DNA from 2 places in the Paenibacillus sp. J22P15 genome. Region 2 is predicted to be linked to the other one. Evidence: predicted binding sites of a transcription regulator. Region 2 holds the regulator's gene; the other holds the start of a gene.
The links. The regulator LexA, encoded in region 2, represses DNA repair genes until DNA is damaged. The targets are predictions, from matches to a motif close to CGAACATATGTTCG.

Region 1: a site for LexA is predicted at 6,599-6,612, ahead of AC0YN6_RS08655 (YhjD family protein). Genes of this name have one in related genera too.

Annotation. Positions count from the first base shown of each region.
Region 1 is NZ_JBWDNT010000003.1:78,013-93,073, forward strand. Features, by position in the region: gene AC0YN6_RS08635 (ATP-binding protein) at 1-854, shown strand, start outside; gene AC0YN6_RS08640 (TnsD family transposase) at 1,144-3,060, shown strand; gene AC0YN6_RS08645 (TnsD family Tn7-like transposition protein) at 3,166-5,046, shown strand; gene AC0YN6_RS08650 (ATP-dependent DNA ligase) at 5,196-6,035, shown strand; gene AC0YN6_RS08655 (YhjD family protein) at 6,077-6,568, opposite strand; gene AC0YN6_RS08660 (DNA/RNA non-specific endonuclease) at 6,697-7,626, opposite strand; gene AC0YN6_RS08665 (hypothetical protein) at 7,755-8,168, opposite strand; gene AC0YN6_RS08670 (hypothetical protein) at 8,268-8,534, opposite strand; gene AC0YN6_RS08675 (hypothetical protein) at 8,753-9,442, shown strand; gene AC0YN6_RS08680 (hypothetical protein) at 9,497-9,874, opposite strand; gene AC0YN6_RS08685 (hypothetical protein) at 10,129-10,491, opposite strand; gene AC0YN6_RS08690 (hypothetical protein) at 10,825-11,088, shown strand; gene AC0YN6_RS08695 (copper amine oxidase N-terminal domain-containing protein) at 11,177-12,112, shown strand; gene AC0YN6_RS08700 (hypothetical protein) at 12,184-13,215, opposite strand; gene AC0YN6_RS08705 (hypothetical protein) at 13,470-14,369, shown strand; gene AC0YN6_RS08710 (hypothetical protein) at 14,426-14,971, shown strand; gene AC0YN6_RS08715 (hypothetical protein) at 15,046-15,061, shown strand, end outside.
Region 2 is NZ_JBWDNT010000001.1:819,272-834,332, reverse strand. Features, by position in the region: gene glnA (type I glutamate--ammonia ligase) at 1-374, shown strand, start outside; gene AC0YN6_RS03900 (C40 family peptidase) at 526-1,155, shown strand; gene yjcZ (sporulation protein YjcZ) at 1,262-1,369, opposite strand; gene lexA (transcriptional repressor LexA) at 1,526-2,146, opposite strand; gene yneA (cell division suppressor protein YneA) at 2,305-2,679, shown strand; gene AC0YN6_RS03880 (ABC transporter ATP-binding protein) at 2,849-3,562, shown strand; gene AC0YN6_RS03875 (ABC transporter permease) at 3,559-4,911, shown strand; gene AC0YN6_RS03870 (efflux RND transporter periplasmic adaptor subunit) at 4,938-6,020, shown strand; gene AC0YN6_RS03865 (DUF896 domain-containing protein) at 6,142-6,333, shown strand; gene AC0YN6_RS03860 (aldo/keto reductase) at 6,384-7,373, shown strand; gene AC0YN6_RS03855 (hypothetical protein) at 7,400-7,906, shown strand; gene AC0YN6_RS03850 (HAD family hydrolase) at 7,931-8,719, shown strand; gene AC0YN6_RS03845 (1,2-dihydroxy-3-keto-5-methylthiopentene dioxygenase) at 8,795-9,343, opposite strand; gene metH (methionine synthase) at 9,486-12,926, shown strand; gene rnz (ribonuclease Z) at 13,038-13,979, shown strand; gene AC0YN6_RS03830 (SdpI family protein) at 14,014-14,625, opposite strand; gene AC0YN6_RS03825 (autorepressor SdpR family transcription factor) at 14,622-14,909, opposite strand.

The sequences.
Region 1 (15,061 bases), on a different contig from region 2:
GGTTTTTCGTAAATATGGTCAATCGACTAGGCGTTCCAATCATTTTTGTAGGCAATTACGAAGCTGCAAAAGTTATTGGAGGACAGTTCAAGATCTTGAAGCGAGGAACTGGAATGGGGTCGTCGCCTTGGGGACGGCTCCGGCGAGACAATGAGGAAGAGTGGAACGACTATAATATGTTCCTTGATGGGCTTTGGAACTATCAGTGGACAAAGAAAACGACAGAACTGACTGATGAAATGAGGGAGCTCATATACGATGAAACCCAAGGGATATTGGATTTAGTGGTGAAGTTGTTCGCCATCAGCCAAATCCATGCCATATCAACGAACCAAGAGATTCTTACGCCAAAGTTGATTTCACAAGTGGCAAACAAAAATTTCAAGCCACTACAAGAAGTAATAGAGGCGCTTCGCACCGGTAACGAGGAACTTTTAATGAAGTATGGCGATATTCTCCCGCTTGATATCGAAGAATTAATCAAAAGTAACTCGCCTAAACGAGGCAGTAATCGAGCAAAAATCATCAAGGAAGCTAACGAAAAGTTGGCGGAAGAGGAATCGTTGCCTCATATTAACCAAGTAATCAATAAATTACTTGTATTCGATGATAGTATCAGCGCGAAAAAGGCTGAGAAAATTGCATTAATTGCAATTAAAAGTATTAAAGAGTACAACAAACCGCTTGATGTTAATATGGCTGCTCGAGAGGCGCTGAGGTTGCTGGATGAAGAAATAGAACATAAACCGGCAGCTACAAAAAGAAAGGCAAAAGAAATAGATGTTTCAGAATTAGAAGGAAAAGGTCTGTTCAGTGACCGACTTATTGACGAACTGGACGAACTGACGAGCTAAATGGCTCGCTAGTTTACATATATAGGTTGTATTGAAGCATTATTTTTATTATTTTCCAGTAAGCTAGCATTATCTGTTGTTTTAAATCGTCTCCGTTTTTATCCCCGCAAAATCTTGTTCTAAAATGATTACTCACTATGCAAAATTTGCCCGCTATATTACAAAATTTTTGATCCTATCTATTTTCATAAACTTTTTAGCTCCTTAAAAATATGTTATTTAAGTTTGGTTTCATTGTTGGAAAATATGAACAGACTTGAAATAAATACTTTTTAAAGAGGTGTTTGAGATGGCGGCAGCTACGTTCTTACCTACAATTTATCCCGATGAGTTATTTTATAGTGTTGTTGCAAGGTATCATGCCCGTTCAGGTAATGATAGTACCAGCGCAACATTTGAGGATCTCTTTAATAAGAAAAAAGCATCCATATCATTTGATCTTCCGTGTGGGATTGTGACTTTTATAGAAAACTTGCCAGGACCTACTAAGTTAGATGCGAGTGAGATTATTGTTAACCATACGTTGTATCCGTTTTATGCAGCCTTTTTAAACGAAGATAGAGCTGCACGAATATATGCGGCTATGATGGATTCTGATGGTCATGGTATCCATGCATTTACAGGTATTGTAGCGTCCACCATTAGCAATCACTATTATTTACGATATTGTCCAAACTGTGCTGAGGAGCAGTTAGCACAATATAATGAAATGTATTGGAGAAGGCTGCATCAAATTCCTGGGGTAATCGTATGCCCACATCACAAAATACCTTTACAAAATAGCAATATTCCAATTGTAAGTATCAACCGGAATCTAGTTGAAGCAAATCTTCATAACTGCCCGTTGGAGCTGGACGAGAATATATACTCGGATAGAATGATGAACCAATGTACTGATCTTGCCAGAGATATAAAGTGGCTGATTGAAAATTGGGGATTGGTAAAAGAACAATCCTGGATAAATGAACAAATAAAGGCTCGTTTGAAATCAAAAGGACTAGCCGCTAAAGACAGGGTGAGACAAGACAAAGTACGTTCCGAGTTTGTTGATTATTACGGAGAGGATTTTTTAAAACTTGTCCAGTGTCAATTGAGTGAAAGCCAAAGTAATAATTGGATGAACAAGCTCCTACGAATGGATGATAATCGCTCTGTACATCCTCTTCATCAATTAGTATTTACACGTTTTTTAATTAAAGCTCCATATACAGATTTCTTGCAAGAGCAAGAATACGCACCATTTGGCAAAGGTCCGTGGTTATGCTTAAACGTTGCAGCTGATCATTATAGAAAAGAAGTAATTCAGGATATGATTATCAGCATCGATCAAAAATCGAAAGAGCCTGTAGGCACATTCGCATGTGAATGTGGATTTGTTTATTGTCGGATAGGCTTTGAAAGAAACGAAAGTGATAGGTACGACATCAGCAAAGTTAAGGAGTTCGGACATGTGTGGAATAGCAAATTAAAGGAACTTGTAGATAAACGTTGCTATACGCTAAATGATTTGGCACAGCAGCTTAATACATCCAGTACAACAATAAAAAAGTACATACTCTTAAACAGTTTAAAATTCCATAAGGGTTTAAAGAAAACAAATATAAAGCCCTTGCAGGAAGATAAATCAAGATTCGTATTTAACGAGCGTGTACGAGATGGTTACCGTAACCGTTGGTTAAAAGCCAAACAAACAAGTCCTAATGCCACCATGAAAGAACTACGTGAGTTGGCAAGCAAGGATTATACTTGGTTGAAACGGCATGATGCGGAATGGTTTGAAGAAAACTCCACTACCAATCAAAGTCAGGTAACATATATGGGCGACAGAGTTGATTGGAAGAAAAGAGATTTAGAATTCTTATCCATGATCCAAACGGCGGTAGATGGAATCTTGGCTTTGAATGAAAAGCCGCAAAGGATAACCAAAAACCGATTAGGTAATATTCTAGGTATAATCGGGGTCTTGGCTAGTCAAATTGATAAACTTCCTCTGACAAAAGCCTTTTTGGACTCCGTTGTTGAAGACAGGGACACTTTCCAAAAACGTCGTTTAAGATGGGCTGCTAGTACGCTTGATAAAAGTGGAAACGAAGTGACCAGGACAACTTTATTGAGCCAAGCTGTTTTGGGAAAAGAACGCTCAATTTCTGTAGAAGAAGAAATTGATAAACTAATTACGCAGTATAGCATCTTTAAAAATGCGTGAGTAACAACAAGAATAGCCTAATTGTCGGCTCTTGTTGTTTATCTTTGTAAGTTAGATATACTCCTTTCGACCTGCATATACTAGGTAGAAAGGAGTTTTAAAAGTATGCCTAATTTTTTCCCGACGCCGTATCCAGATGAGCTTCTCTATAGTATTTACGCCAGATATCATATCCGATCGGGAAATGATTCATTGACGAAGACGGCTGAGGACTTGTTCGGCAAACGAACTATACCGAGTTCGATTATTCTTCCGAGTCATCTCAATAGTCTTTGTGAAAGAATGAATGTATCCTCTCAAATTACTCCACAAGAGCTGATAGATAAACATACCGTATTTCCTTATTATCGGTATTTTTTACCTGAGGAACGTGCTGAAATCATTATGGAAGGAATGAAGGGGACAGAGGGCTGGAAAACAATTATTTCTTCAGGCATTACGCAAAGCTTGATAAGACCTCCTCAGTATTTGCAATTTTGCTTAAAATGCGTAGAAGCCGATCGACAACATTACCATGAAGCATATTGGCATCGTGCGCATCAATTACCTGGTGTAAAGGTATGTGTAATACACCAAAAAAGATTAATATCTAGTCCAGTGCATTCAGTACCATCAATGAGAGAAATTGGATTTCGCCACGATATATATGATTTGGAGAGAATTTTGAGTAACACTCAATATTTAATTGAACCTTATGATATCAATCAAGTCACGGATAATGATATTTTTATTTCAAAGGCTAGTTATGAATATCTACAAGATGGGGTTCCGTTTCTTACACGTGATGAATTACGATTAAGGTATATGCATTATCTGAAACAAAAGGGTTATGTCATGTTAAGCAATAGAATAAAAATTAAGAAGTTAGCTGACGATGTAGAAGCCTTTTTTGGTATAGACTATCTAACTGAGATGAAATGTAGCGAAAAGCAACCCCCATGGCTCTATAGTTTGTTTAGACCGTCCGCTGTTAACTATGTTCAACCTCTTCGACATTTATTAATGATGGCTTTTTTAGATATATCGCCAGAAGATTTTTGTAAAACAGTTGTCACTGATGCTAAACCATTCAGTGAATCTCCTTGGATATGCTTAAATCCAGCGGCTAACCATTACCATCAGCCCGTTGTAACTCAATGTGATATTCAACGACACACGATTACAGGTGACTTTTTAGGTGTATTTACTTGCAACTGTGGTTTTGTTTATACGAGAAGCGGCGCGGATATTTCTGATTCGGATAGGTATCGCTTGGATACAGTTCGGCAATATGGAACTGTATGGGAACAAAAGCTTATCGAGTTTAAACAAAAGGATAAACTAACGTATGCGCAAATTGGACTGAGATTAGGGATAACAGCGAAGGCTGCCAGTAAATATTATCAACGAAAAGTTGCTGGTATAGCTGTAATCCCGCATCATACTCGAGATAACAGTCGATTTGAAGAACTACGTAGGGAAAACCGAGCAAAGTGGATGGAAGCACGAAAAAATTATAGTAATGAAGGTATACACTTTCTTGCTAAACGTGCTGGAACCGGCTATGTTTGGTTATATCGGCATGATCGTGAATGGCTAAGAAATAATGCCCCGGAAAAAAAGGGGCGTAAATCATCATTGATAGCTTGGGATGAAGTGGACCGAGAGCTAGTGGAAAAAATCCAAACAGCTGCAAAACGAATCCAAGATAAAGAAAGTTATCCCATTCGTGTTACAAAACTCAGCTTAGTTAAAACAATCGGTCAAGACTTCCGTTCAAACTTAAATCGTCTGCCTCTTTCATTTAAGAAATTAAATGAGGTAGTGGAGTCAGTCAAAGAATATCAGATTCGTAGGATTAGATGGGCAGCAAAACAATCTTATGAAAATGGTCAACGTCTCTCTTGGTACCAGTTGAGAGAAGCTGCTGCAATTCCAATTAAATCAGTTAAAGAGCTGATGAGCATTATACAGGAAGAGATTCAAAAATATGAGCAAAAAAAATGACACGGGAAGTAGCTGTGTCATTATGACCAGGTTTTTTTTGTGAAAATGATGACCAATTATCGTGTCAAATTGCTTGCAGTTAGATTTTGCCCATTATTCCCCTAATGTGCATCGAGATTGGATATGTTACGTTATTGTTGGTGATTGCTATGCTCTTAGAACCAATTAAACCAATGCTCCTTCATAAAAGAAGCGAGGATGTCCCAAACGGCAATTATATTCATCAAATGAAGTTTGATGGTCATCGCGCTTTATTGCACTTATCCGAAGATGGGTTCAAGATTTATACCCGACATGGGACGGATTGCACGAAACAATATCCCGAGCTGTTAGATGTCGAAATAAATGCCACAAGCGTTGTTTTAGACGGAGAAATGATCGCTTTTGATGAATCAGGCAAGCCATGCTTTGAATTTGTTATGGAGCGTTTTATGGCTCGTAGCGGTCAGAAGAAAAGTGCTACACCTGTTCATTTTGCAGCATTTGATCTTCTTTATATGAATGGCGAATCTGTGATGGATAAGCCGCTTTACAAAAGACTTGAGCAGCTAGACAATGTAGTCGTTCCAAGCAATGTCATTTCTGTTGTTCCAAGTTATGAGGATGGGGAAAATCTATTTTCACAAGTCAAAGCCATGGGTTTGGAAGGCATCGTATCCAAAAGACGCGAGAGCAAATATCGGATCGACTTCCGCTCCCAAGATTGGTTAAAAATAAAGAACTATTTGTACGAGACGGTGTCCATTGCTGCAATTCGTAAAGGCGATTTCGGTTGGAGTCTTATGAAAGATCAAAAGTATGTTGGGCTAACCGAGTTTGTTCCGCCGCAAGCGCGAAAAGCGTTCTCTGGCGTATACGAGCAACTGGTGACAGGCGAGGATAAGGATTGGATCTATCTCGACCCAAAGCTTTCGTGCCGAGTGAAGTTTCAGTGCTGGACAAGAAAAGGGCTCATGCGAAGTCCTAGTTTTGTAGAATTTGTCCTCTAACAAATAAAGCTGTGCTCCCTTGAGCGCAGCTTTATTTGTTTTTAGAATAATCCTTTTATATATTGACCAATCATCTTGCCGATGTGATCTTTCGCGTACTCCCGTGTAATGGCAAAGGCGCCGTTGTGACTACGGCATCTGTACGAGTATGACGCTACTCCATCGATGCGTTCGCCAGCGATAACGGTGATATTCGCCCGCTTCAGTTGTTGTTTTATTTCCTCTAAATCGGCTTGCATGCGACCAAGAACAATATCGGTCGCCTTGGTGAATAGGTCGCGAAGTAACCGTGCCTTCTCTTCGACCTGTCTGCGATTTTTCTCGGCTATCGTGTAAGCCATCGGAAGCAAAACAAAGTCATGCATCATCTGCAGCTCCTCACGTGACGCCGGAGGCGTTTCAGGCTTTAGCCCAGCTGCTTTTATGCGATCCCTCTGCATGAGCTCGATATACTGCTCGCGGTGTTCTGGAAGCATCATACGCGATGATTCCCATCGACCATTGCCATGAAGTTTCTTACTGTTCACGCTCATAACCACAAATCACCTCATGGTTATTGTATGAGAACATACGTTCTTTAGTCAAAGGATTTGTTCTTATCCTATCCGTTACTTCAATAAAATAGGGAGCAACGCGACGGCGTCCTGCTCCCTGTTTTAACTTATTCACCTACCATTCCGTCACCATCACGATCATCCATATATTTGTACAGCCAGTGGTCACTCATTATTGGCATACTATAACCGGCTGCCTTCGCTTCTTTAATCGTTACCTTTCCATTTCCGTTTGTATCGACACTAGAAAGATCCTCTGAACTGGTTGAATCAGAAGAATCACTGCCTGATAATCCAAGTGATTCATTTACTTCATCAGGATTCACGTTGTCAAATTTATCAACGATCACATTCCCCTTTAATGTATAGGTGTATTGATAACTTGAAGGAATTTGGGTCTTTGTATTCGGATAGGTGATAATCGCTTCAAAATTCGTTGCTCCGCCTGCTTTGCGTATCGTATCTTCCATATACGCTTGGTCACCATGCCGGTTAAGCGTGCTATCTTGCGGGGTAATATTATAGGCATTCGATACCCCTCCGAGAGAATCAGCAATTACATGCCCTTCATCTAAAACATCACTTTCAACACCAGGAACCTTTGCTTCGTCGGGGTAATACCTGCCAGATGATAATACCGGTTCGTTTTGGTCGTCTTGCAAAATAAGTTTATCGGCAATGACGCGCACTAATTGCCCATATTCATTGGTAAATGCCCAATATTCACGGTCTCCGTAACCAATGTCAACAACAACATTAGGTTCACGATGCCCAGACAAATCACCACCATCAACCTCGATAAGCTTGTATCCTAAAAACAATTCGTTATTTGGTTGTGTTGATGTTTCCTCTCCTACTGGTTCATCAACAACCGCTTTGACAGCTTCTCTTTTTTCACTATTTTTATTTGTTGTATCTGTGGTTACTTCTTGTGAATCTGTTTCTACATCTGTACTGGATGTATCTTCTAAATTGGTACAACCAACCATAAAAATGATCGTTAAAATTAAAATTAAATAGTTCATTTTCTTTTTCATTTTAGGACTCCTATAATTTCATACTGTTCATTCTAAAAACGACGACTTTAAATTTATCTTATCTTGTAAAAAAAGCAGCCGATCGTATGACCAGCTGCACAGGATCTTATTCAGCTAACGTTTCCCTGTTAGTTGAAGTGAGATTCTCTGTGTGAGTTGATTTTCTTTGCTGCCCAGAATCCTCCACCTACTAATCCTCCAACTATGAGACTACCACTCACCAACATCCACTGTTTGAACTCCGTATCTTTTTTTAAAGCTCGATCAACCATTCGTTCGATTCGATAATTCAACATTTCTCTTTCTTCTGGAGTTGAATTTGGATTCTTTATTTGGTCTGCAAAAATATCCATTGCTTTATCGATAGTGCTAAATACTCTTTTCTGTACTTTGCTACCTTCTTGAATGAATTTGGTAGATACTAATAAAGCAGGGGCAAATTTTTGTAAAATTTCAAGTTCTTCATCAGTCAATTTTGTTGTATCGTATTGGGTGCCTTTGAACTTTGTAATAGCATTTTCAATCGCATTGATTTCGCTCATTGAGTAGCCTCCTATTATATCCATTACTTTTCGTTATCTTTAATTTATCACTAATAATTTACTGAAACTACAAAAAGTTTTTTTCCATTAATCTGCCAGTTAGCTTAACGGTATCGGATCCTTCCAAAACGCTTCCCGCTTCGCATACACGAGCATACAGTTGCGCTTAATATATCGCTCACCGACGATAAAGACGATCTCTTCACGATCTCCGTTATCTACCGTTATTTCTTTGAAAGCGTCGATAGCGCCACTCCCAATGAGCTCGAAATCTTGAAAGACGAGCACAGACGTTTTTTCGATAACAGCCGTATGAATGTGTAGGTTTGTCATCAACTTGCGAAAGCCTAAGTGACGTGAGTTCAATCTTTTCTTTTTCCCCTGCATACCTTAACCCCACTTATATGTTTTTTAGTACCGAGTTTAAACGCTTGTCTCCGGATTATTTCCTTTATTTTACTATGTTAAAGAATAAATGGCGATACGAAAATATCCACCTATACGCGTGAATCGAATCTCCTTTTATATTCGCTCCAGCATATCTTAGTATGTGGAATTAGTATGTGGAAAGGAGATGATCTTTTTTGAAAGAGAAGAGGCGCCGCCAAGGCGTGCCAAAAGCGCATGTATCAGTAACGTATAAGAAATTAATGATGACGGTTCCAGAGGCTCCTGTGTCCGAAGCAATGCCAGAAAAAATGATTTTTTATGTGGATACAAGGTTTACGACAGCACCAATTAATCGTATTCGTACTTTGATTGCTGGCGTATTAGGCTTTTGGCGGGAGCATTATCAACAGGTAGATGAAATTGGAATTTCTAACTATCAAAAATGTGTTAACAAATATGCTAAATTTAATTTATCCCCCGTTTGGTTTGAAGGAAAACTTGCAAACGGCAGAGCAGCAGCATCTGTACAGATGGATAGCCTTACGACACAGATTGCGGCGAACGGTTTCGGTCGAGCCGGCAAAGCCTATATTATGTACCAGAAATCAGGCAGTTTTAATATTAGAGGGGTTAATGCCTCCTATCCAGAAACCAACTTATTAACCGTCACAATTAATGCGACTGAAATTAGCAACACTGGAATTGGTAATGCTACTATGATGGGTTCTCTTGCTCATGCCTGGCTACACCGCGGAGGCTATCGCCATCCGGCAGGTAAGTACACATTTTATTTTGCTGGCGAAGCCAGTATGTGCATGATGCGAGGAAATAAGGATAAACTTCCCGGACAAAGCGATAGCACGTTTACGAAGTATTTGGATTAACAAAGAAAGAACTGCCCAATTGCGCGGCAGTTCTTTCTTTGTTGCAAGCTGTTGTCAAATGCTAAACCTGATCTCCAGCCATGCTTGAACTGACGGAAATAGCTTCAACGCTTTTTCGATTTTGCCATTTACGAGCACAAAATACTCGTCATTAAACAAGTTGATCTTGATATCAATCGTATCCTCTCGCAGCACGATTCGAACATGAAAACGATGGAAACGCTCATAACTTCCGCCAATGCTGAGGATCCAATTCTTAAATGAAAGCAGCTGGCTGTCAAGTTCAGCCTTCGATGTTCCTTCGGACTTGAACACCATCAGGTTCTCCATAAAAGAGGGGATTACCGCATCTAACGATTCTCCCTCTTTAAACCTACGTCTCATCAACTTATTTAAGTTATCCGCTGCTGGCGCCTTCGATATCTTACTCATTGCTCTCCTCCATATGTCACGGCTCCGCTACGACATTGAGTTTGCGACTTTAATGATTATCCGTTTCATTTTAGCCGTACTTACCGCTTTCAAGCCCATACCAAGCGTATTCTCATTCATTCGAACTCCTCAGGATTATTTTGGCAAACTAAGTTTGCCACATACGAAATGATCCTATTCATTAACATTTAACAGCCCCCCGATACGTCGGGGGGCTGGCTAGCTATATATGGGATGAGGAGTCTGCTAATCGATCACCTCCTCTCCTTGTTCGAAAGTTTCTTCAATTCTTCATAGGCAAGTTCAAGTGTTCCGAAAACGTGTAAATCGTATGGCTCTCCGTAATTATCAGCGATCTGTTCCGCCTTATCGTTTATCGTTCTAATGAGTGCTATTTCATCACACGATGTAAAATGGATTAAATACCAGCATAGTGGTTCATCCTCAACTGGTCCGTCATCTTCATGGTCCATCAATTGATGCTCAATTGCGAATAAAGGGCACTCGAAATGTAAGCATGCACCCATGAACAATGGGCAGCTATTCGTGCAATAATGTTCAATTGAGCGTTTTATCCGCAGAAAAGTATCTTTCGGTATGGAAACTGTATCTTTCATTACTATCACCTTTATCTCATCATTCACCCGGGCTGACTATATCGTAATAGGCGCGGCACTACATCGTCAATCGCTAGATAGGGCAAGAAAAACGCATATTCTGAAGGGGAAATAAAATTAATACGAACATTTCAGCCATAAAGCTTGTTCTATTCCATTAAATTCAGAGCCTACATCATGGACAACTCCAAGCTTTGGCTTACTGTTTATTCTTAGTTAGTAATATGAAATTACTTGGGAATAAGAATTATGTCGAATTTAGTAGAGGATTATAGTAATATGAAATGGCTAATATTTCTATTTTATTAATTAAGCGCAAAGGAGAACTGCTTGGTGAAAAAATCAGTTGCTACAATAATAACCATAATCCTTTTATTTTCTATCCCTCAATTTACTTATGCGCAAATAAGCATCGGAAGGCATGTCTCGGCAGTAACAACAAGTGGTAATGTTGTAAGCTGGGGATTTGCCTATGCATTCGGTGATGGGCTTCTTTCTGATATAGGCGATAATAAAAAAGCGTCCATTTCGAATGTGAAGTCCTTGGCAGTCTGTAAAAATGGAGAAACACTAGCAGTAAAGAGAGACGGAGAGTGACGGAACAGTTTGGGAATTAGGGCGTCGATATGGAGGTCATGTTGACATCGATAATCCAGAAATTCCAACACCGAGAAAAATCAGTACATTGAAGAATATTAAAGCTATTTATACAGATCAGGATTCGGCATACTCCGTTGATTCTGCCGGAAAAGTCTGGCAGTGGGGTATAAACGTGATGAATACAAACCCAAGTAATCATTATTTTAAAAATCCAGTAATAAAATCAAATATAAAAAATGTGTCTACGGAGAGCAGAATTAAGGTGATGCAAGATGGCTACTTCATACTGTCAGAGGTAGATCCTGTAAGTTATAACGGTTCAATTTATCTTCACTCGAAAATGGTAAATAAAATCGTAGGTACGTCAATGAATTGGGATCCAACAAAAAAGGTAATTACATATAAGAAGAACGATAAATTAATAATAACAGCAACGGTAGACTCTAAATACATCCTTGTAAATGGTACAAGAAAAGAGCTTAACAATCCGGTAAGGATGATAAATGGTACGGTCATGGTCCCAAGCAATATACTAAAGATAGGTTTTAATACAAAGCTCATATGGAATTCATTCTATAGTATTTTATACCTAGGATTGGATGGGAAAGAACCTAAACAAGTTTATCAATTCTGGGAGAAGCCAATTGTTAATTCGGATGTGACTTTTTATGACGATATTCTGCGCAGCCTAAAATGGGATGATGATAATACATTCCACCTGAAAACACCATCAACAAATAAATATAAAATGACAGCTTCGTACTTAGAAAACGACAAGTCAGTTCAATTAGTTTTGGAGAATGGTAGATCATATTCCATGAAAATTGATGACGGAATTTATATTCAGTTTTTCGATTCCAATCAGCAACTTATTGATTATTTTTCAGTGGATACTAGGGAAAAGCTCGATTATGTTGGATATATAAATCAAATCCCTATTAAATATAGTAAAATCTTCACTGACAAACAGGGTAATATAATACCTCTTGAGTTATTGAATGAGAAGTATTCTCTTGATTAATGAGGTAAACCGAAATAACGTAAGCAACCAAAAGAATAATAAAGTAGCCACCTATACTGGTGGCTACTTTATTATTCTTCATATTCAATATTATAAGTTCGTCTAATGTATAAAAACCGATGTTTTGTTTTATGATCCTCCTTATCGAAAAGAACGGAAATATCCGGTTCATCAAAGTCTTCTATATTTATTGGGTTTTTCGCATGGGGGTTCAAAAGTATATACATGCCATCTAGCAATGATTCGTGATATTTTTTATGTGGAGTTGTTTCATGGATAGTATTCATAGCATATTTATTAAACCTTACTGTTTCAAAAAAAGTATGCTTATTTTTTTTATTTTGATAAGCTCTTACTTTTCCGATTGTTGCAATTGGATTGAAGATCACTGCGCTTAACATTTCATATTTTTTGTCATTAAACAAACCAATGTCAATTAATGACCCATTATGCTTAGTTGTTTTTGAACCATATTTTATTTCTGGTTCATTATTTACGTATTTCGCACTTTGCAGTCCATAAAGAACTCTAGAAATTGCAGCTGATTTTTGTTCATAAAACAATGGTTGTTCAAATGCACCTATTGCAAGAATAAAAGGTTTATCTTTTACATAATCCAATTGTTGATATTTAGTGAGGTACTTATTATCATATTTCTCGCGTATGCTTTGACTTATTCTTTCAGTAGCCATAGAAATAATTTCATCGTGTAATTTCTCTGCATCAGATTGAAATTTAATCTTTTGCATAACTTCCTCAAGTATATTAATTCGTTCATGTTCCGGGGTTTGCGATTGGGCATTTCGGGTAGTGACAGCTTCAATTATGTAATCACGTTTGTTTTTAGTTACTATAAAGTCCGGCGTTTCTTTAGTAAAGTCAAACTTAAAATTCATTTTGTCTAAACAAGCATATAGATAAATTTCCCAAAACGATGAATTAAATGTTTCTTGAAACTGCTTCACGATTTTGTTATCACGATCAACAAAACCTTTAGACCATTTTTGGATTACCTTTATTAAATCTTGATCATTCATAATTTGGAGAAAATTTGGATGAAGTCGATGATCAGGAATCTGAGGTTTAAAAAAATCTAGATCCAAAAAATATCACGCCTTTTATATTGGAATTGTTATGCTTGTTACATGTATTTCTTTTAGTGGATAAAAACAAAAATAATCATAAATAGAATATATTTCATGTTGTAATTTTTGTCTAGTCAATAGTGACCATTTTAACTACCTAATTTAAATAGGGGCAAATTGTAAGTTTTCTATTGCGTTATTGCCAAAATATGTGCAAAATCAGGAGATAGATAGTTTTGTCGAACTAGATTGGTTCGAGAAAGGTGAGACTAATGGTTGATATTTTATTTCCTGATAAGTGTACACTACGGTTATTCTCAAAAGTATGTCAATTGCTTGTGGAAAAACAAAACAATCTCGTACAAGCTAAAAATATTAAATTGGATTTAAGTCGTACTAAGTTTATTGATCCGTTTGGAATGGTAACTCTTCTTAGTATATGTAGACATTTTTATAACATATATGATGCTCATTCGATAATAGTTCTGCCAGAGGAGAATGCAGGCTCGTATATGGAACGGGCAGGATTTAATACATTGAATGATCACTTTATTGAGGTACAACGACCTAAGAAGAGCATCATGAATTTCCTGAAAAAAAATGAGAACATGGGCGTTCTAAGGTTTTTTCAATCTGAAGCAGACATTAAGAATATAAATGATGAATTCGAAAACTGGATGAGCAAAAACGGATATTCTGAATATGAAAAAAATAGCTTAACAACATTTGTTTCTGAAATGATACAGAATGTGTGTCAGCATAGTAAAACAAAACAATTTGGAGTAGTCTGTATCCAAGCATATACAAGTAGCAATGGTGATTCATTTCTATCGTGGGCTATAGGCGATTCCGGAATCGGTATCCGTCAAAGTTTAATTCAAGCAAAAGTCCAGGACATTGGTTTTATGTCAGATGAAAGGGCAATAAGAGAGGTGATTACGAAGGGAATATCGCGACATAAAGATGATATAACTCGTGGAAACGGTCTTTCCAGGTTATATCATGGAGCACAAAGAAGAGGGGCTTCTCTTTACATTCAGTCGAACTCGGGTTTATTCGGAATGGATTTTGACCAAAGTAAACATACAAAATTTGAAACGCAGATTCCTTTTTCTATTAATGGAACAAATATTGGCTTCTTTCTTCAAGGCAAGCACTTGACAAGCAATTAGGCAGTTCGGTATAGTAATGGTACAGCTTCACGGAAACAGATGAAGGAGAATGCATCATGGAACGCTTTGAAGTTAATATTGCAGAAATATATGGAGATAGCTTATGGGGAAGAGAACTGGGTAGATCGGTGCGCGACAGGATCCTAGAAGATTTTTCGAAACAGTCCAAGAGGGCTTTGTTATTGAATTTTTCAGGTGTAAACCGTATTGATTTTTCATGTGCAAGTGAGATTGTATCTATTCTCATCTTACGATTAGCTGGAGAGTTAAAAGGGAATCATGTTTTGCTGTACGGTTTGAGTCAATTTGTTGAAGAGAATGTAGATGCTGCATTACATAAAGCAGAATTGTGCGGTTTAATTGTTGAGGAAGATGGCAAATGGAGAATGATTGGAAAATATAGCGATACGTTGCAACAAACGCTATCAAAAGTAATCGAGATTGGACAAGCAGATACGCCAACTCTCGCTGCGGCGTTAAACATTGCAGTAACGAGCTGCAACAATCGTTTAAAAACATTAGTTACACTTGGTATGGTAGGAAGAGAAGAGCAGACATCTCCAACAGGTGGGAAACAATTTATATATAAATCAATAATCTAATTTTTTTATAGTCTGATTCATCTGATAAAATGAAACAGGAAAAACAAATGAAGCTGGAAAGGAGGTGAGATTACATGGGTTACTCATATA
Region 2 (15,061 bases):
GTATCCCAGCTTCACGCGGACTTAGTACTCGTGTAGAGGTGCGTAATCCAGATCCAGCAGCTAATCCGTATTTGGCTCTTGCAGTCATGCTTAAAGCAGGTCTTGACGGCATTAAGAACAAAGCACAGCTGCCAGCTCCTACGGACCGGAACATCTACATCATGACAGAGGAAGAGCGTCAAGATGCAGGAATTCCAAGCTTGCCGCTAGATTTGAAAGAAGCATTAGATGAGATGCTAAGAAGCGACATTGTATGCGAAGCGCTTGGCGATCACGCTCTTGCTCATTTTTACGAGCTTAAAGAAATCGAGTGGGATATGTATCGCACACAAGTTCACCAATGGGAACGCGATCAATATTTGACTCTTTACTAGAAATTAGATCCCTTGACGCCATAGGCGTTGAGGGATTTTTTTTGTGTTTGTAATAGCCAGTACCATATAGAGTTAGTACTATTCGGGAATCCGCCTTATTGCTATATTTGTTCTAATGGATAGTCGATTCAACGAGAAAGAGGTGAGCAACGTGACAGTATCCAATTCGGATCACGAAATAGATCAATTTGTGTACGTATTATTAACGGACACAGGTACATGGTTTACAAGGTTGATTAAAGCTTTTACAGGTGCTCCATATAATCATGCTTCCATTGTTATGGGAGATGATTTGAAGGATATTTATAGCTTTGGACGCAAACGGGCGAATAATCCATTGATAGCTGGGTTTGTCAAAGAAAACGTATATGAAGGGACGTTTCGCCAATTTCCTTCTACGCGCTGCGTACTGCTAAAGATCGCTGTATCGGATAAACAAAGAGCTTCGTTGTTGCAAGTTGTGCGTGAGTTTGAGAATAAAAAAGATCAATATCGTTATAATCTTGTTGGATTGATAGGTGTGCTTCTAGAACTTGATATTAAACCCGCTGACGCCTATTTTTGCTCACAGTTTGTTGCAGAGACCATGCGCAGGAGCGGCATTCCATTGTGGGAACGTCCATCGACACAAGTGACACCACATGATTTTCTACTGCACGAGCAACTCGAAGTTGTATACGAAGGACTTCTCTATAATTATCCATTGCTTAATCGTCAAAAATTAATTCGAAATGCACCTTCAAAAGCCCCCGCCTATTTCTTTTGGAAGCGAGTGGTTTAACATATGCGATTAGAGAAGATTGAAAGCACAAAAAGCACAAAAAGATCCATGTAATGGATCTTTTTGTGTGAGATTTACTATAGAAGGATTAAATTAAAGGTCTGTTTTAGTAGCCGCCAAAGCGCATGCAGCTGCATGCTATAATAACCAACAAGATGAAGAGAACAAGAATCGTACCAGTGTTTGTAAAGGCTCCACCTACATAACCGGACATTGTTCATTGCACCTCCTTTTGAATTGAATACATAGTATGATATGCGGATAAAGTCACAGTGATTGGGTAATTGTCCTTAGTAAACCAAAGAATAGGCTGAATCATCGATGCTTACGCACGGATTCAGCCTATTCTTTATGTACTAACAAGATAAAATTAATGAATATCGCGGAAAAGTCCGATGACTTTGCCAAGAATCGTTACATTTTGAAGTAAAATCGGCTGCATAGTTGAATTCTCAGGCTGCAAGCGAATATGTGTTTTCTCTTTGTAGAAGGTTTTGACTGTTGCTTCGTCATCCTCGGTCATCGCGACAACAATTTCACCATTATTTGCAGTTTGTTGTTGACGAACGATTACATAATCTCCATCATGAATACCTGCTTCAATCATACTCTCGCCCATGACATTCAGAATAAAGACACTGCTGTCACCGACAAAATGGGAGGGAAGCGGGAAATACTCTTCGATGTTCTCCGTCGCCGTAATTGGCACACCAGCGGTAACTTTTCCGACAATCGGTACTCTTGCTACGGACATCGGGATAATACCTTCAGAAACTTCTTGATCTAAAATTTCAATAGCACGCGGTTTCGTGGGATCTCGGCGTATTAGACCTTTCTTCTCTAAGCGGTCCAAATGACCATGAACGGTTGAACTGGACAACAATCCAACAGCTTCGCCGATTTCTCGAACGGAGGGTGGATAGCCTTTCTCCCGCACTTCATTCTTAATAAATTCAAGAATTGAATGTTGTCGGTTAGAAATCTTCGACACTGCAATCACTCCATTAGTAGGTTTGCAAAAAATTATAACATAGAACCGGAGTTCGTACAAACATAAGTTCTTAAGTACAGAGGTTCGTATTTTTTCGTTGACACCAAACGTTTGTTCGTGTAATCTAAAAACAGAACAAACGTTTGGGGTGCTGATAAATGATAACGAGTCCAAGTTTTTATAGAACGATACATAAGCAAGATACAAACAAAGCAACGAAGAGTAAACAAAGAGTAGGACTATTACTGAAGCGACATGCTGCTAAGATCACAGTTTGCGCTGCTGTGTTTATTCTTCTGTTTACTAGCTTCCTAATGATGGGAACATATGCTTCAGGGAATTCTCCTCAAGCAGCAACTGTAGAAGAGAATATTATCACTGTTAAGTCTGGCGACACTCTCTGGAATATTGCAAAGCAATTTACAAATGAAAGCCAAGATATTAGATATATTGTTTTTCTAATTAAAGACAGGAATGATTTACAAACAGCTGTTATTAAACCGGGTCAGAAGCTAATTATTCCTAGCATTTAGTTCCAATATCTATTACAATTTAATAGGAATATTTTATTCAATTAATTTTACTTTCTAAGTTATGCAGATGTTTTCACATCCGCTTGATTTAGAAAGTTTTTTTGTGTGAACTGCAGTGCAAACCCTGAATTCTATCGTCTATTAAAGGGGACTGAAAGGAGAGGCTATTTTGTTACGAGTTGAAGAGTTATCCCATTCATTTATGAATGGGCATGAAACGACCGCTGTTCTGCAGCAGATTAGCTTTCATGTACATAAGGGTGAAATGATTGCGTTGTTAGGGAGTTCAGGCTCAGGTAAATCCACGTTACTAAACTTAATGGCGGGTTTGATGAAGCCGACAGAAGGTCAAATCTTTATCGCAGATCATAATATCGTAACGATGAATGAAAACCGATTGGCAGAGTTTAGGCGAAAGCATATCGGATTTATTTTTCAAGCGTATGAGCTGATTTCCAATTTAACGGTTAGGGAAAATGTTGAGCTGCCGCTCGTATTTCAATCCACACATCCATTCATAAGAAAGAAAAAGGCACTTGCTCTCCTTGAGCAAGTAGGAATACCAGATAAAGCAGAGTTGTTTCCATCACAGCTCTCAGGCGGACAACAGCAGCGTGTCAGTATCGCAAGATCATTAATAACAGAGCCGTCAGTTATTTTTGCAGATGAGCCGACCGGAAATCTAGATACAAAAACAGAAGAAGAGATCATTATCATCTTGAAGCAACTGAATAAAACGATGGACACGACTTTCATTATCGTAACGCATGAACGTGAAGTAGCAGCTCAAACGGAAAAAATTATTACGCTGAGGGATGGATATCTTGTAACGGAACAAGAAACCGCAAGAGAAAGAATGTTTGCCGGGGGAATACAAAATTGAGAATAAGTGATATTACAAGGTTGTCCTGGGATCAGGTGAAACGCAGGAAAGTCGTAACAGCTTTATGTGCAGCAGGGATCTCCATAGGCTGTGCCGCAATTATTGTAGCGATGAGCGTTGGTGAATCCGCGCAGGTTTATATCGAGAAGCAAATGAATAGTTATCTCAAAATGGACGAAATAACGGTTACAGCTAATACTGGAGCGCGTTCGAGCAGCGATGCTGCCGCTGCCGAAGATGATTCTTTGAAGAAAGGATTGTTAACGGAGCAAAAGTTGAACATCATGAGGCAAATTGAGAATGTAGCAGCAGCAGCACCATATGAGCAGCTCAATCATATGGAGGTTATGACATTAGACGGGCTTACTTCACAAATGATGACCCAAATTATTGGTACGGATTTAGAGACGCTCTCTGCCTTTGGGAATGTAATGCTGCAAGGGGAAGTATCTGAACTAGCGGGAACAATCGTACTTAATTATGGTGCTACAATGGGGTTTGTTGATGAAGAGACAAGGCGGAAGGTGCAAGAGCAAATTGAAGCTAACCCTTATGATGAAGCTGTCTACAAGCAATATGATAACTTAAACCGTATTCCATCCGTTTTGTACCAGAAGCAAATTCAGCTTCGTTCCTATACACAGGAAGGACAAATTACAAGTACACCGCTGCGCGTGATCGGGGTATTGAAGAAGCCAACAGGTGTCAGTGATGATCAAGCGATGTACGATAAGAAGGGTTACGTTTCATTAGAGACAGCAGAGCTTCTCAAGAAAGAGCTTAAGCTTGGGGACGATGAACAGCAGGGCTACAACTCCATTGTTGTAAAAGTAGATCAGCAATCAAAAATTGAGTTGGTAGAAAAACAGCTTCAAAAACTAGTCGTTACCACGCAAACAAATTTGCATCAGAAGGAACGGCTTGCTAATGAGTTCAAAATAATAAAAGCTGCGGCACTTGGCATTGGTGTATTCATTCTAATCATCGCTTCGATATCGATTGTAGTTGCGATGACGATGTCAACCTATCAAAGAAGAAGGCAAATTGGCATTATGAAAGTTCTAGGTGCCAATCTTGGGCAAATTCGAAATATGTTCATCGTTGAAGCTGCGCTGCTAGGATTTTTAGGCGGTTTGCTAGGCGTATTATTTTCCTATTGGATTGTGTGGGGCATTAATGGTCTCATCTATAACCTATCTGGTGAGCAGGATTCAGTCATTATATTTATTCCCATATTTACGATACCGCTTGGCATGGCATTTGCACTTGCTACCGGTATTCTCTCAGGTATTTATCCAGCCATAAGTGCTTCACGCACAGATGCATTAACAGCCATTAGACGCGATTAATTTATAGTAGGAGAAGGAGTTTAATTATGAAAAGAAAAATAAAGTGGGGAATTATCGGACTTATTATCATTGGCATAAGCTTTGGATTATATAAAATCGGAAATCCTTCGCGTCCTGTCGAGATCGCTTCTGATTCAGAGCCTATTTCATTTCAAGTAACGAAGGAGACAATAACTAATACGGTTGAAGTAAAAGGAAAGTCTCTATATGAGCAGGAGACTCTCGTATATGCACCTTATGGCTCGGAGGTTAAACAGTGGTCAGTCGAAGATGGGCAGCAGGTCAAGAAGGGCGATGTGTTGTTCAATCTTGATCAGACAGCTGTTCAAAACGACATTATGCAAATGGAGGCGGTAATGCGCAAAGCTAAGCTTGAAGCTGAGCTAAATGACTATCTGGCTCAATTGAGCGATGAGTCATCTCCACTTGAATCTACGGAAGATATGCGTAAAAAAGCGCTCGTGGAAAGAGAAATTGCCCGTTTATCGAAGGATGTTAATGAAGTAACGGCAACCATTCAAGCAAAGGAACTGCTGCAAAAGAAAAAAATGCTCAATGAATCGAGTTTCCGTTCACCGGCGACAGGTATTTTTTTATTCGATAATCCGAATAAACGACCACAAGCGCTTGGGGATAATGAATATGTTGGCAAAGTTGTAGATTTGAATAAATTACAATTTATTGCATTAGTAGGTGAGCAGGATGTATTCCGAATAAAAGCCGGCATGTCAGTAAATGTGAAGATGAATGCAATGAAAGAGCTGAACCTTACAGGAAAAGTACATAAAGTGTCCAAATTCGCAAAAACAGGCACAGATCAAAATAATTTAAATCAGGCTGCTCAGTTTGAAGTGGTAATCGTACTTGAGCCTAATGAGTATTTGATTGCGGGCTTAAGCTTGAGCGGAGCCATAGAGACGGAGCGCAAGGAAAATACGACTGCGGTGCCTTCCATTGCTATTATCCGTGAAAAGGACAAGCATTTTGTCATGTTAGATGTAGGAAATGGTCAGTACGAGCGAAAAGAGATTAAGATAGGACTTGAAACGCCGGAACAGACTGAAGTGCTTGAAGGGTTGAAGCCTGGAGATCTGGTTGTTCTACAATAATGAACACTCAAATCACAGGTTACATTGTGTGAGATGAGATTCGTTTCCTTGACAACTGATTGGTGGAAATGTAAAAGTAGAGAGTAGAGTTTTTTTCATCATGAGAGGAGTAGAGCAAGTAATGGAATTCGAGAAAATAATTGAGCGTATTAACGAGCTAGCTCGTAAAAATAAATCGGAGGGTTTATCCGATCAGGAGATTGTCGAAAGAGATGAGCTTCGCAAGCAATATTTGACCGTTTTCAAAAGCAATTTTCGTCAGCAGCTTGATAATATTGAAATTGTTGACGAGGAAGACAATATTAAGCATTAGTTGATGTCTAGTGTACTACACTCATTTAATATCCACGGAAGGGTGATTAGATGAAATATAATCTACTTGGGAAAAGTGGACTAGCTGTATCCGAGCTTTGCCTTGGCACAATGACATTTGGCAACACAACAAGTGAAGCGGATTCGATCGAAATGATTGATCGTTACGTGGAACGCGGAGGTAATTTTCTCGATACAGCCGACGTTTATGTGAGCGGTCGTTCTGAGGAAATCGTCGGCAAGGCGATCAAGAAAAATCGTTCAGACATCGTCCTTGCTACCAAAGTGCGAATGACCACTTCGAGTAATATTAACGGTGTAGGCTTGTCTCGCAAACATATTATGGACGGTGTCGAAGCTAGTCTCAAACGCCTTCAGACTGATTATATCGATCTGTATCAGGTGCATGTCTGGGATCACGCAACACCTATTGAAGAGACACTGCGCACGTTAGATGATCTCGTGACTTCCGGTAAGGTCAGATACATAGGTTGCTCCAATTTTTTTGCATGGCAGCTAATGAAGTCACTTGCATACAGTGATGCTCGCGGGTATGTCCGTTTCGTATCGATTCAGCCGCAATACAGTTTAGTAAGCAGACAAATGGATCGCGAAATGCTGTCGCTTTGTTTAGAGGAGAAGGTAGGGATTATCCCCTGGGCTCCTATTGGCGGAGGTTTTTTGACTGGCCGATATACGAGGGAAGTGCCCACAGAAGGCCGGTTAACTTCAAAAGCAGGCGAGAGCTCGTGGATGCTGCGGGCAAACGACAAAAACTTTGTTATTCTCGATGCACTGCTTGAAGCAGCTAAAGAGCTGGACAAATCCCCTGCTCAGGTTGCTCTAAGATGGCTCATTCAACGTGAAGGTATTACATCACCGATATTTGGCGCAAGCACACTCGAGCAATATGAGGACAATATCGGCGCCATTGGATGGGAAATGCCAAGCGATGTGTGGAACCGTTTGGAGCAAATTAGCGCACTTCAGGAAGACTACCCAAATCGTTTTATTGAAAAGTTTCGCAGACCATTTGAATAGTTTTTTTAATTAGGAGGAGAATTCGTTTGTCACGATCTTGGGAGCGCAAAGTGCGCAAAAATATGAATGTTGTGAATAAGCAGCGAAAGAAGCAAGGTAATGGTCAAATCGTCTTTAATGCTGAGAAATCAGAGAAGATCGTCGGACGAAATTTCATAGCGCCTATCCTATTGATTTTGTTTATTGGCATGTATGTCATGATGATGTCAAATACAACAGGCTTTAAGATGGACACGATGTTTTGGATCACGGTAGGATGTTATGTATTTCTCGCTTCTGTATTTTTCCTACGCAGACCTTACATTACAATCGGTAAAGATTACATTCAATCACGTCGTCTGACGGGTGACAAGCGTATTCCAGCGGCTTCAATCAAAGGTGTACGAGTACAAAAGGGGTATGTTGTTGTAGATATGCACAAAGGTGGAAATTGGGTGTTTGCAAAGCTGACTAACCGATTCCCTACCGATGAAATTGCGGAGAAGATGAAAGACTTTGCACTTGCTAACGGCATATCTTATGACCAAAAATAAATAGGCAGGAGAGTTTAAACAACAATGGCTAAACAAGCAGTATTATTTGATTTGGATGACACTTTGCTGTGGGATGATCGCAGCGTTAAGGAAGCTTTCGAAGCGACATGCCAAGCGGCAGCCGCAGAGACTGGGGTAGATCCAGATGAGCTTGAGGAAGCGGTGCGCCGTGAAGCAAGAGCGTTGTATGAATCGTATGAAACGTTCCCATTCACCAAGATGATTGGCATTAACCCGTTTGAAGGACTCTGGGCACCGTTTCTTGAAGGTGAGCAGGAGGAATTCCGTAAGCTTGAGCAGCTTGCTCCCGGTTATCGGAAAGCGGCTTGGACACTCGGTTTAAAGGCACTTGGTGTAGATAACGAGGAGCTTGGTGCGAAGCTGGCGGAGCAATTCCCAGCAGAACGTCGACTACGGCCGATCGTATATGAAGAAACGTTCCGCGTCCTAGACGCGCTTAAAGGAAAATACAAGCTGCTATTACTTACGAACGGCTCACCTGATCTACAGCGCGAGAAGCTTGCCGGAGTACCGGAACTAGTGCCATATTTCGATCATATTATAATTTCAGGTGAATTCGGCGAAGGAAAGCCAGCGGCATCTATTTTCAAGCATGCGCTTGAGCGACTTGGTGTTGAAACTGAACACGGTATTATGGTCGGAGATAAGCTGACAACGGATATTCTTGGGGCAAATACGATTGGTATGACTTCGGTCTGGATTAATCGTCATGAAGCTGTACGTAATGACGAGATCGTGCCAACGCATGAAATTAAACACCTAGAAGAGCTGCTGCAATTGCTTGAAGTTTAAATTATTGCAATAAAAAAGCCTCCCGTCAGCAGCTAAAGCTGCTTGCGGGAGGCTTGCATTATTTTATATTTGTTATTAGGCCTGGTTTGAAGCAAACTTATCATCTGCGAATGGATGAGCAATCCAGCCTTCAGTTTCAATGAAGAGACGTACAGCTACAATTTGGCGATTATCCATAAGTGTGAAGAAATGCGGCTTGTATTCCGGTACGGAAATAACATCGCCAGCTTCTAGTTCTACGTCAAAGTAACCTACATCGTCTGTTCCTTTTATAATAAAGATGCCGCGTCCTGCAGTAATTGCACGAACTTCATCTTCTGTATGCGTGTGTACATTTTCAAACTTTTTGAGAAGCTCATCTAAGTTAGGCGTAGCATCGGACAAAGCGATGATATCCCAAGTCTGGTACCCGCGACGTTCAGCTAAATCTTTAATTTCTTCGTCAAAAGTCGCTAAGATTTGTTGTTTCTCTTCATCAGTGAGGACGAATTTTCCTTGTAATCCTTCTGCTAGCTTGCCTGGATTCCAATGCTCGTAAAGCACCTCTTGCTGTTCTAGAAATGCACGAACAGCCTCTTCACCTTGAATTCGTTCTTCTGTATTGCGAATTCTAATCTCGGCCATGAACATTCCCTCTTTTCCTATAGAGATTAAATGATATAATGATTATAAAACAAATCAAATGGATTGTCGATGGATTACCTTTTCACCTCACAGGTATTCTGATAAACTATATGTTAATGATTTTGGGGAAGGGTGTAGTCATTTGTCAAAACCGACCATACAACAAATGCTTCAGGAGCGCATACTTATTTTGGACGGCGCGATGGGCACGATGATTCAACAAGCAGGCTTAAATGAAGATGATTTTGGAGGCGCGGAGCTGGACGGATGTAATGAAATACTCGTTCTGACTCGTCCTGATGTTATACAATCTATTCATGAGCAGTATCTTGAGGCTGGCGCCGATATTCTGGAAACAAATACGTTTGGTGCAACGAGTGTTGTATTGGCCGATTATGATATTCCGGAAAAAGCAAGAGAGATCAATCTAGCAGCAGCTAAACTAGCTCGTGATGCATGTGATAAATACAGCACGCCTGACAAGCCTCGTTATGTAGCTGGGGCACTTGGACCAACAACCAAAACTTTATCTGTAACTGGCGGCGTCACTTTCGATGAGCTTGTAGAGAGCTACTATGAGCAAGCACTTGCTTTGATCGAAGCTGATGTGGATGCACTGTTGCTTGAAACATCACAGGATACACTGAATGTAAAAGCTGGAAGCATCGGCATACGCAATGCGTTTGATAAACTCGGTAAAGAGCTGCCCATTATGATCTCAGGTACGATTGAGCCTATGGGAACGACGCTCGCAGGTCAAACGATTGAATCATTCTACATTTCACTAGAGCATTTGAAACCGATTTCGATCGGGCTTAACTGTGCAACTGGCCCGGAGTTTATGCGGGATCATCTGCGGACACTCAGCGATATTGCTAACTCTGCAATTAGCTGTTATCCGAATGCAGGGTTGCCGGATGAGAACGGAAACTACCATGAATCACCGGATTCACTCGCTAAGAAGATGTCTGCATTCGCTGAACAAGGCTGGTTGAACATTGCTGGCGGCTGCTGCGGAACAACTCCTGAACATATTCGTTCAATGGCTGAGACGATGGCGAAATACGCTCCACGTACAAAGATGGGGGAGCACCCTAATGCCGTTTCTGGAATAGAGACCGTATATATTGAACCAGAAAATCGCCCAATCATGATTGGGGAACGTACGAATATTTCCGGATCACGCAAGTTCAAACGTCTTCTGAAGGAAGAGAAGTTTGACGAGGCATCAGAAATTGCGCGAGCGCAGGTTAAGGGCGGCGCTCATGTTATAGACATCAACTTGCAGGATACCGATATTGATGAGGAGTATGCGGTTCATCAATTTTTGCCGCAAGTTGTGAAGAAGATCAAAGCACCATTGATGCTTGACTCCACTTACGACCACATTATTGAGCTTGGTCTTAAATATTCGCAAGGTAAAGCGATCATTAACTCCATTAACTTGGAGGATGGTGAAGTTAAGTTTGAGAAAATATTACCGCTAATCCATCGGTATGGAGCAGCAGTAGTTATGATCCTAATCGATGAACGTGGTCAAGCCGTAACGCGTGAAGCGAAGATGGAAGTTGCCGAACGGTCATACAATCTATTGACTCAGAAATATAAGATGAATCCTGAGGATATTATTTTTGATCCAAACATGTTCCCTGTCGGCTCTGGCGATCCGCAATATATCGGTTCTGCAGTCGAGACGCTTGAAGGAATTCGAATGATCAAAGAAAAGTTTCCGCTCGCCAAGACGATTCTAGGTCTGAGTAATATTTCTTTCGGATTGCCGGATGCTGGACGAGAAGTGCTTAACTCCGTGTATTTGTATCATGCGACAAAAGCAGGTCTAGACTATGCAATTGTGAATACGGAGAAGCTGGAACGTTATGCATCGATTCCTGATGAAGAGCGTCGCTTGGCGGAAGCACTTATTTACACGACGACGGACGAGACTCTAGCAGCATTCGTAGCGGCTTTCCGTGACAAGAAGGTAGAGAAGAAGGAGAAAATTTCTAATCTAACCCTTGAGGAGCGACTGGGCTCTTACGTAGTGGAAGGTACAAAAGAAGGACTTATCCCTGACCTCGATGAGGCGCTTAATAAATATTCGGCGATGGAAGTCATCAACGGACCGCTTATGCGCGGGATGGAGGAAGTTGGCCGCTTATTCAATGGTAATGAGCTTATCGTAGCAGAGGTGCTGCAGAGCGCCGAGGTTATGAAAGCTTCTGTAACCTACCTAGAGTCGTTCATGGAGAAAAATGAGTCCTCCGTGAAGGGGAAAATCATCTTAGCTACGGTTAAGGGTGATGTGCATGATATTGGTAAAAACCTTGTTGAAATTATTTTGTCAAACAATGGTTATAAAATAATAAATCTAGGCATTAAAGTACCGCCTGAGCAGTTAATCGAGGCATATCGCAATGAGAAGGCCGATGCCATTGGTTTGTCTGGCTTGCTTGTTAAATCAGCTCAGCAAATGGTCATTACGGCGCAGGATCTGCGAACAGCAGGTATTGATGCACCAATTCTTGTGGGCGGCGCGGCGCTTACACGGAAATTTACGAAAACGAGAATCGGTCCAGAATATGACGGTCTAGTTCTTTATGCTAAGGATGCAATGGACGGATTAGATATCGCCAACAAGCTGATGGACCCTGAACATCGCTCGCGGCTTGAAGACGAAATGGCTGCATTTAAAGCAGCTGGCGGAGTTAATGATGAAGAGAAGAAACCTTTGCCTCAATTAACACGCGCAGTACGTTCCAAGATTTCGCCTGATGCACCGGTATTTACACCGCCGGACTTAGATCGGCATATTCTGCGTGATGTACCATTGCCTCATGTGATCCCTTATGTAAATATGCAAATGCTGCTTGGTCATCACCTTGGACTTAAGGGCAATGTAGACCAGTTACTGAAGGAAGGCAATGAGAAGGCGGTTCAACTCAAAGCTACAGTAGATGACATTTTGAGTGAAGGAACAACGAATGGCATTATCAAAACTCACGGAATGTACCGTTTCTTCCCGGCACAATCGTCGGGCAATGATATTATCATCTATAACCCGGTTGATCCAATGCAAGAAATTAAGCGGTTCACATTCCCGCGTCAACAAGTTGAGCCGTATCTGTGCTTATCTGATTTCTTGAAGTCAGTGGAAAGCGGTGTTATGGATTATGTAGGTTTCCTAGTCGTTACAGCAGGCCACGGAATTCGTGAGCTTGCGAATGAGTGGAAGGATAACGGTGATTATTTAAGATCACACGCACTTCAGTCTGTAGCGCTTGAGATAGCAGAAGGAATGGCAGAGCGTGTTCACCATATTATGCGTGACATCTGCGGTTATCCTGATCCAGCTGAAATGACTATGAAGCAGCGTCATGGCGCTCGTTATCAAGGTATTCGCGTATCGTTCGGGTATCCGGCATGTCCGAACCTTGAGGATCAAGAGCCATTGTTCGATTTGATGAGACCTTCGGATATTGGAGTCGAATTGACGGAAGGATGCATGATGGAGCCTGAGGCATCTGTATCTGCGATGGTATTCGCACATCCAGAAGCGCAATATTTTAACGTAGAGAAATTATAGCGTATAATAAACAAGAGCCCTTGATCGTTCGTTCATAACGAGCTTGAGAGGGCTCTTCGTTTCAATTCCAGAAGTCGAGGCAATGGCGCTAAGGGTGAGGTGGATAATAACATGAATATGTGGTTTTTGGGTACGGGTGCTGGCAGGCCCTCAAAGTATCGGAATGTGACGGCAATGGTTCTTCATCTTCCTGATCCATGCTGCAAATGGCTGCTATTCGATGCTGGAGAAGCTACTCAGCATCAGCTTATGCAGACACCTCTTAAGTTGAATAAGCTAGAGTTCATATTTATAACGCATTTGCACGGTGATCACATTTATGGACTTCCTGGTTTGCTCAGCAGTCGTTCATTTGACGGAGGGATTACGCCTGTTCAGCTTTATGGACCTGTTGGAATAAAGAGTTACATAGAAACGACATTTGCAATTAGCGCTACAAAGCTCGATTATGAGCTGATTATTCACGAATTAACAGGTGATGAAGGTATTGTTTTTGAAGATGACTATTTTAAGGTAGAGGTTGCTCCGCTTGAGCATCGCGTAACTTGCTACGGTTATCGAGTAACAGAACATGACCAAACTGGGAAGCTGCTCGTCCATAAGCTGAAGGAGCTTGGTATCGAAGCAGGTCCTTTATACGGGCAATTAAAGCGTGGACAATCAGTTACTACGCCTAATGGAGCAGTCATACGGTCAGAGGACGTTACAGGGCCTACTCTTATTGGGCGAATCATTACGGTGCTAGGAGATACGAAGCCTTGTCAAAATGCCATTTCGTTAGCCAAGGATGCTGATCTGCTCGTACATGAAGCAACCTTCGCTGCTGGGATGGAAGAGAAAGCACATGAGTTCGGACATTGTACGACGACTGAAGCGGCTAGAACTGCAGCTGAGGCAAACGCAAAGCATCTTGTGATGACTCATTTCAGCGGACGATACAGTAACGAGGATCTCTCTTCGCTAGAAGAAGAGGCTAGGGTGCATTTCTCACCTGTAACTGCGGCAACTGATCTGCAACATATCGAGATTAAGCGTACACTTCCTATAGAATAAAACAAAAACGCGAGGATAACCTCGCGTTTTTGTTTTATTTATGATCTTTGCCATAGTAAAAAGAATAGAAAACCGAAGCTAGTACTACAATGAGGACAATGCCGAAGCAGACGAACATTTGATACGGACTGGGGATGAAAGTTGATGCAATCATCAATAGGCCGCCAACTAAAAAATATTTTGATGCTGCCTTATGTGTTTTTTTCCAAACATCTTCGCTGCCGAGCGTATGTATAGTCTTTATACCAATGTAGCTTTTAGGCTGAAAGCGCGGCATGTAGATTCCTGTAGCGGTAAAAACAGTACCAATCATAGGTACAATCACGGTAATAAGTTCAAATTCTATTCCATAGCCATAAGCAATAGTTACACCATGGAGGACGAGAAGACATATTAATACGACGTTCTGGACTGTATGCATATTAGGCTTTAGATCTTGAAACGCATGTTTTTTTGGGAGTATGACAATTAAGATGACCATGAAAGCCGGCAATAAGAGCAGTGTAAAGGCTTTATGCGCTAGTCCGCTAATCTCGTTGTTTATATCCCAATAAACGGCCATTTGTTCAGGCAAATCACGATAAGTCACGAGACTTGCGATAATAGCAATGGCAACAATAATCCAAGAGATGATGCTTGATTTCATTTCTCTACATTCCCTTCCGGTACACTCTGCTGAAAGGAAATAATCCAATTCGTCAGATCATGGAGGACCGCTGTGTGGAGTGAATAATAGATATGCTGGCCCTGCCGCTTATCCGATACGAGTTCCGCTTGCTTTAATTGACTGAGATGGTGGGAAATGCTTGGCTTTGTCATTTGGAAATGGTCAGCTATTTCTCCTGCTGTTAGATCTCGCTCTCGCAATAAATCTAATATTTTTCTTCTCGTTGGATCAGATAGTGCTTTAAAAGCTAGGTTGAATGACATCTAAGTCATCCTTTCTAGATTATCTAATGAATCTGTTAGATATTTAAACAATCATCTAATTATATAATACTAATTTACTATATAGGTTCTTCATTCTACTGTCAATTTGCATGAGGTCAACAAATACCTTGAACTAAAATTACAGAACATAC